Actinopolymorpha singaporensis: one gene and its partner. The protein of the gene in region 1 interacts with the protein of each later gene in a pairwise test. Links are inferred from orthologs where the notes say so. Each region holds a gene or a part of one and is shown on either strand. Other genes may lie near its edges.

The links. Proteins that work in one complex are often made in the same cells at the same time.
Region 2: the proteins of rlmN (region 1) and ftsZ interact in binary tests that used the Escherichia coli proteins (3 or more experiments, as listed by UniProt). The link is inferred for Actinopolymorpha singaporensis from one-to-one orthologs.

What each region holds. Positions count from the first base shown.
Region 1 is NZ_LT629732.1:5,734,576-5,737,592, reverse strand. Bases 16-2,967 are described here. They hold rlmN (dual-specificity RNA methyltransferase RlmN), read left to right. Parts: upstream 16-915; coding sequence 916-2,019; downstream 2,020-2,967. Other genes in these bases: BLU27_RS25615 (phosphotransferase), read left to right, coding at 2,751-2,967; BLU27_RS25620 (TetR/AcrR family transcriptional regulator), read left to right, coding at 2,098-2,739; BLU27_RS30660 (hypothetical protein), read left to right, coding at 687-824; BLU27_RS25635 (MMPL family transporter), read right to left, coding at 126-407. Also shown: more of BLU27_RS25615, read left to right, coding at 2,968-3,017.
Region 2 is NZ_LT629732.1:5,273,860-5,276,912, forward strand. What follows is about bases 23-3,010. They hold ftsZ (cell division protein FtsZ), read right to left. Parts: upstream 2,262-3,010; coding sequence 783-2,261; downstream 23-782. Other genes in these bases: BLU27_RS23635 (YggS family pyridoxal phosphate-dependent enzyme), read right to left, coding at 23-745; BLU27_RS23645 (cell division protein FtsQ/DivIB), read right to left, coding at 2,539-3,010. Outside these bases: more of BLU27_RS23635, read right to left, coding at 20-22; more of BLU27_RS23645, read right to left, coding at 3,011-3,053. UniProt on the Escherichia coli protein: Essential cell division protein that forms a contractile ring structure (Z ring) at the future cell division site. The regulation of the ring assembly controls the timing and the location of cell division.

The sequences.
Region 1 (3,017 bases):
CAGGCCCGACTCGGAACGGCTCAGCCCGCATTCGGGCCCGTAGTCTGAAATTGACCTGGCGTTCGCCGGAGAAATCCCGTCGAATTCTCGGCCCGGTATTTCTCCGCCCCGTTCGGCACTCCCTTTCAGGTCCGGTGCGCTTCGCGGTGGGCGACCTCGGGCTGGCCGGGCCACCAGAACCGCCGCCCGGCGAGGAGCACCAGGGTCGGCACGAGCGCCGTGCGTACCAGCAGGGTGTCGAGGAGTACGCCGACACCGACCACGACGCCGATCTGAGTGAGCGTGATCAGCGGCAGCACTCCGAGCACCGCGAACACCGCCGCCGGCAGGATGCCCGCGCTGGTGATCACGCCGCCGGTGACGGCGAGCGCACGCAGGACGGCCCGGCGGGTGGCGTGCCCTCCCACGCCGGGCCGGGCCGGGCCGGGCCGGGAAGCCTGCCGCCGCTGGCACCCCGGCGCGCAGCCCGCTCGGCGAGCAGCAGGGGAACGAGACGGGAGTCGGCCCCGGGCCGGTCGAGCTGTCGCGGCGGCTCGGGATCACATCCGCCGCGGCCACCCAGACCGTCAACCGGCTGGTCGCGGACGGGCACGTCCGGCGTATGCCACATCCCGGTGACCAGCGCCGGCAGGTGCTCTCGGTCACCGAGTCCGGCATGCGCGAGGTGATGCGGGGAGCTGCTTCCGTTGCTGGCTCAGGTGTCCGCGGTCACCGCGGAGCGCTCGCCGGACGAGCGCGAGATCATCCTGCGCTACCTGCGCGACGTGGCGGAGGCGTTCCGGACGTACCTCCGTCAGGAAGGGCAGCCACGACCGGAACAGTGAGTGGCCGGGCAAGCGGCAGCCGGGCGACGAGCGGCCGGAGGAGTGAGTGACCGGCCCGGTTTTGGTGCGCTGTGTGACACTGGGAGCCGTCATGGCTGCTCCTGTTGATCTCGTCTTCGCCCCGCCGCGCCGCGGCCGGCCGCCCCGCCATCTCGCCGATCTCACCCCGGCCGAACGCCGGGAGGCGCTGGTCGAGCTGGGCGAGCCCGCCTACCGTGCCCGCCAGCTGTCCACCCACTACTTCGGCCGGTTCGTCGACTCCGCCGCGGAGATGACCGACCTGCCGCTGGGCAGCCGCGAACGCATCGGCACCGGCCTGCTGCCCGATCTGCTGACTCCCGTACGCACGCTGACCTGCGACGGCGGGGCGACGGTCAAGACCGTGTGGCGGCTCTTCGACGGCGCGCTGGTGGAGAGCGTCCTGATGCGCTACCCGGGCCGGGTCACCATGTGCGTGTCCAGCCAGGCCGGATGCGGGATGGCCTGTCCGTTCTGCGCCACCGGTCAGGCGGGCCTGACCCGCAACCTGTCCGCCGCCGAGATCGTGGGCCAGGTGGTCGCGGGCGCGCGGCTGCTCGCCAGCGGTACCGTCGCCGGCGGGCCGGGCCGGGTCTCCAATGTCGTGTTCATGGGCATGGGCGAGCCGCTGGCAAACTACAAGACGGTGATCTCCGCCGTACGCCGCCTCACCGACCCCGTCCCGGACGGCCTCGGAATGTCCCAGCGCGGCGTCACCGTCTCCACCGTCGGGCTGGTCCCGCGGATCCGCCAGCTCACCGAGGAGGGGCTGGCGGTGACGCTGGCCCTGTCGCTGCACGCGCCCGACGACGAGCTTCGCGACGAACTCGTGCCGGTCAACACCCGGTGGAAGGTCGGCGAGGTGCTGGACGCGGCCTGGGAGTACGCCGACCGCACCAAGCGCCGGGTCTCGATCGAGTACGCCCTGATCAAGGACGTCAACGACCAGGCGTTCCGGGCCGACCTGCTGGGCCGGCTGCTGGCCGGACATCTGGTGCACGTCAACCTCATCCCGCTCAACCCCACGCCTGGGTCGAAGTGGACCGCCTCGCGGCCGGAGGACGAGCGGGAGTTCGTCCGCCGGCTGGAGGCGCACGGCGTACCCGTCACGGTCCGCGACACCCGGGGGCAGGAGATCGACGGCGCCTGCGGGCAGTTGGCGGCGAAGCAGTCCTGACGGCGGTGTCGCCCGCGGCCGTTGTCCGGGTGAAGGATTACAGCGAGTGCAGGAATACAGCTGGGGTAGCGTGTCCGCATGTCGGACGGCGCCGGACTGCGCGAACGTAAGAAGCGGCGGACCCGCCAGACCCTGATCGAGACCGCGATCAGGTTGTTCGACGAGCAGGGATACGACCAGACGACCGTCGCCGCGGTCGCCGCGGCCGCCGACGTCTCCACGAAGACGTTCTTCAACTACTTCCCGAGCAAGGAAGCCGTCCTGTTCGCCGACACCGGCGAGCGGATCGAACTGGCGGTACGGCTCATCACCGACCACGGGGACCAGGAAGATGTCGGCGACCTGCTGGCCCGGGTCGCCGAAGGGGTGATGGCCCTCATGGGCACCGGCGACGGTTCGGGTGACACGGCCGACGAGGCGCACGCCGAGCTGATCTACACCGTGCGAGCACGTCTGGTGATGTCGGTGCCGGCCCTGCAGGCCCGGGCGCTGCACGTGATCTTCGACGCCCAGCGCCAGCTGACCGACGCGTTGTGCCGGGCCTACCCCGACCGGCTCGACCGGGTGAGTGCCGCGGCGTTCGTCGGCGCGCTCACGGGTGCGGCACAGGCGGCCGCGCTGACCGCCATCGCCCGCGGCGAGTCGCCGGCGGAGGTTCGGGCAGCCGCTCGACGCGGTGTCGACGTCGCGCTTGTCGGCATCCGTACGGCTGCGGGGTAGCGTCTGCGTTCATGCCCGATGATCACCCCGATCTGGCTCCCGTACGCCGGCTCGATCCCGCTCACCTCGTCGCGCTGGTCAACGACCACACCGGCGCCCGGCTGACCCTGCTCGGACCGGCGCCCGGCGGGGAGGTCGGCGCCGCGTTCGTCCGCTGGCCCGACGGCCGGGACGGAGTGCTCACCATGGGTCCGGCGGGCCGTGCCGACGAACTCCGCACCACCGCCGAGATCCTTGCGGCCGCGCGGGCGCGTGGCCTGCCCGTCCCGGCGTACGAC
Region 2 (3,053 bases), 460 kb from region 1 along the record:
GCCCCGTCCGGCGTCGACGCTACCTGTCGTAGCCGCGCTCACCTAGTAACCGGCGCCCAAGCCGTACGTGTGTCGCGCCGTGGGCGATGGCGTCCTCGAGGTCCGCGCTCATTCCGGCGGAGACCCAGGTGGCCTTCGGATACTTCTCGCGTACCTCGGCGGCGGTCCGGGCCAGCCGGGCGAACGCCTGGCCCGGTGGCGCGCCCAGCGGCGCGACCGCCATCACTCCGCCGAGGACCAGGCCGGGCGCCGTCGCCACGGCGTCGGCCACCTCGGCGACCTGGTCCGGTGACACTCCGCCACGCCCGCCGGAACCGCCGGGCTCGGCGACGTCGCCCAGGTCGACCTGCACCAGGCATCGCAGCGGGTGCTCGCGACCGGCCGCCGCTCGCCGCAGTGCGGAGACCAGCCGCACCCGGTCGACGGAGTGGACCACCGAGGCGTACTCCGCCACCGCACGTGCCTTGTTGGCCTGAAGCTGCCCGACGAAGTGCCAGGTGAGCCTCGGGTCCGCCACCGCGGCCACCTTCTCCTGCGCCTCCTGGTGGCGGTTCTCGCCGAAGTCGCGGACGCCGAGCTCGGCGAGCAGGCGTACGTCGTCGGCGGGGAAGGTCTTGGTGACCGCGATCAGCGTCACCTCCTCCGGCGACCGGCCAACGCGTTCGCAGGCTCGCTCGATCTGGGCGCGGACGGCCGCGAGGTTGGCGGCGAGCTGAGCCCGGCGCTCGTCGCTCGCCGGGCTCAACCGCTCGCACCCGGCCCGTGAAGAACCGACTGCCCGGTCACTTCAGGAAGTCGGGTACGTCGAGTTCGTCGTCGTCGATCGGGCGGCGGGCCGGCCGCGGCGTCGAGGTCGGCGAAGGCGAGGAGCTCTGCGGAGCGGAGCCGTTGGCCCCACCCGCACCGGATTCGCCCGGGCGGCTGCCACCACCGAGCAGTCGCTGACGAAGCTCCTGGGTCTGCGCGGCGAGGTCGGTCTGGCTCGACGAGGAGCCCGGCGACTGTGCCGGCTGTGCCGGCTGCGACTGAGGTGCCGGGGTCGACTGCACCGGAGCGGCAGCCGGTGGCGCCGACGAGGGGGCGGCCGGGGGGAACGACTGGCCAGAAGCCGACTGACCCGACGCGGGCTGGTCGGAGCCGGTGTCACCGGTGAAGTTCGGGCTGGCCGGCGCGCTCTGCGGCGCCTGCCCGCCCGCCGGCGCGGACTGCTGCGGCCGGCCGAGCTCACCTGGCCGGCGCCCCGCGGGGGGTGGCGGGACGGCCTGGCTCGAGCCGTTGCCGGCGGACGCCTCCTGCGCGCCGCGGCGGCGAGGCATACCGCCGTCGAAGCCGGCGGCGATGACGGTGACGCGTACCTCGTCGCCGAGACCGTCGTCGATGACCGCACCGAAGATGATGTTGGACTCCGCGTGCGCGGCGCTGGAGACCAGTTGGGCAGCCTCGTTGATCTCGAACAGCCCGAGGTCGGAGCCACCGGCGATGGACAGCAGGACGCCGTGCGCACCATCGATGGAAGCCTCGAGCAACGGACTGGATATCGCCATCTCGGCCGCGGCGACGGAGCGGTTCTCACCCCGCGCGGAGCCGATGCCCATCAAGGCCGAGCCGGCGTTGGACATCACGCTCTTGACGTCGGCGAAGTCGAGGTTGATCAGGCCGGGGGTGGTGATCAGGTCGGTGATGCCGGAAACACCCTGGAGCAGCACCTGGTCGGCCTGCTTGAAGGCGTCCAGCACGCTCACCTGCCGGTCGCTGATCGACAGCAGCCGGTCGTTGGGAATGACGATGAGGGTGTCGACCTCGTCGCGCAGGGCGTTGATGCCCTCCTCGGCCTGGCTCGCCCGCTTCTTGCCCTCGAAGGCGAACGGGCGGGTCACCACGCCGATGGTGAGCGCCCCGAGCGACCGCGCGATCCGTGCGACGACGGGCGCGCCGCCGGTGCCGGTGCCGCCGCCCTCTCCGGCGGTGACGAAGACCATGTCGGCGCCCTTGAGCACTTCCTCGATGTCCTCGGCGTGGTCCTCGGCCGCCTTGTTGCCGACGTCGGGCTGCGCGCCCGCGCCCAGACCGCGGGTCAGCTCCCGCCCGATGTCCAGCTTGACGTCGGCATCGCTCATCAGGAGCGCCTGCGCGTCGGTGTTGATCGCGATGAACTCGACGCCCTTGAGGCCGACCTCGATCATCCGGTTGACCGCGTTGACACCTCCGCCGCCGATGCCGACGACCTTGATGACCGCTAGGTAGTTCTGCGGTGCCGCCACGACGCTCGCCCTCTCGGTAGACATTCTTCCCCGGCCCGGAAAGGCAACCTCAACCATCAACCCTCACGGTCAAGTAGAGGGTTATAGTTATGTCAACCTCGGCCTGAACATGAAGGTACGGAGCGGTCCCGGACGAATTCAACGCAACACGCCGAGCCAGCGAGTTCTTGGATGTACGGGTCGAAAATCGGTCACCCAGCCGGCCGAGTCACACGCTCGCAGGTCGCCGAGCCACGAGGTGCACAGGCGGCGTTCGCGCGTGGGCTCGCGCCGGAGTTCAGGCCCGGGTGGTCGGGAAGCTCGGCACGCTCACGTCGTAGACCTTCGCCTTGCGGGGAAGGAGTTCGGCGAGGACCCGGGCCTTCAGCCTGGAGTTCTCGGCGTTCCCCCAGACGACCGTCACCCCGCCATGCAACCGCAGCATGACCGCGTCCGGAGTCTTCACCTCGATCGTGTCGAGTCTGCGCAGGAGTGGCCTGGGCAGCGCCGCCGCCACCCGGGCACCGACCACACGCAACTCCTCCGCCCTCTGCGGGCTCGGGCGCCCGGCTCGCAGCTGCACGAGCGGGTAGGCCCCAGCCGCGTCCGGCACCGCGCGGAAAGGAACGCCATCGGCGTCGACAAGGTGGTACGCCGATCCGTCCCGCCACACCGCGACCGCCCTGCGCTCCACGATCCGCACCGTCACCTCGTGCGGCCACGAGCGGCTCACCTCGGCCTCCTTGACCGGCGGCAGCTGGGCCACGATCCGGGTGCGTACGGCCGCGAGGTCGACCCGGGCCAGCGGGCGGC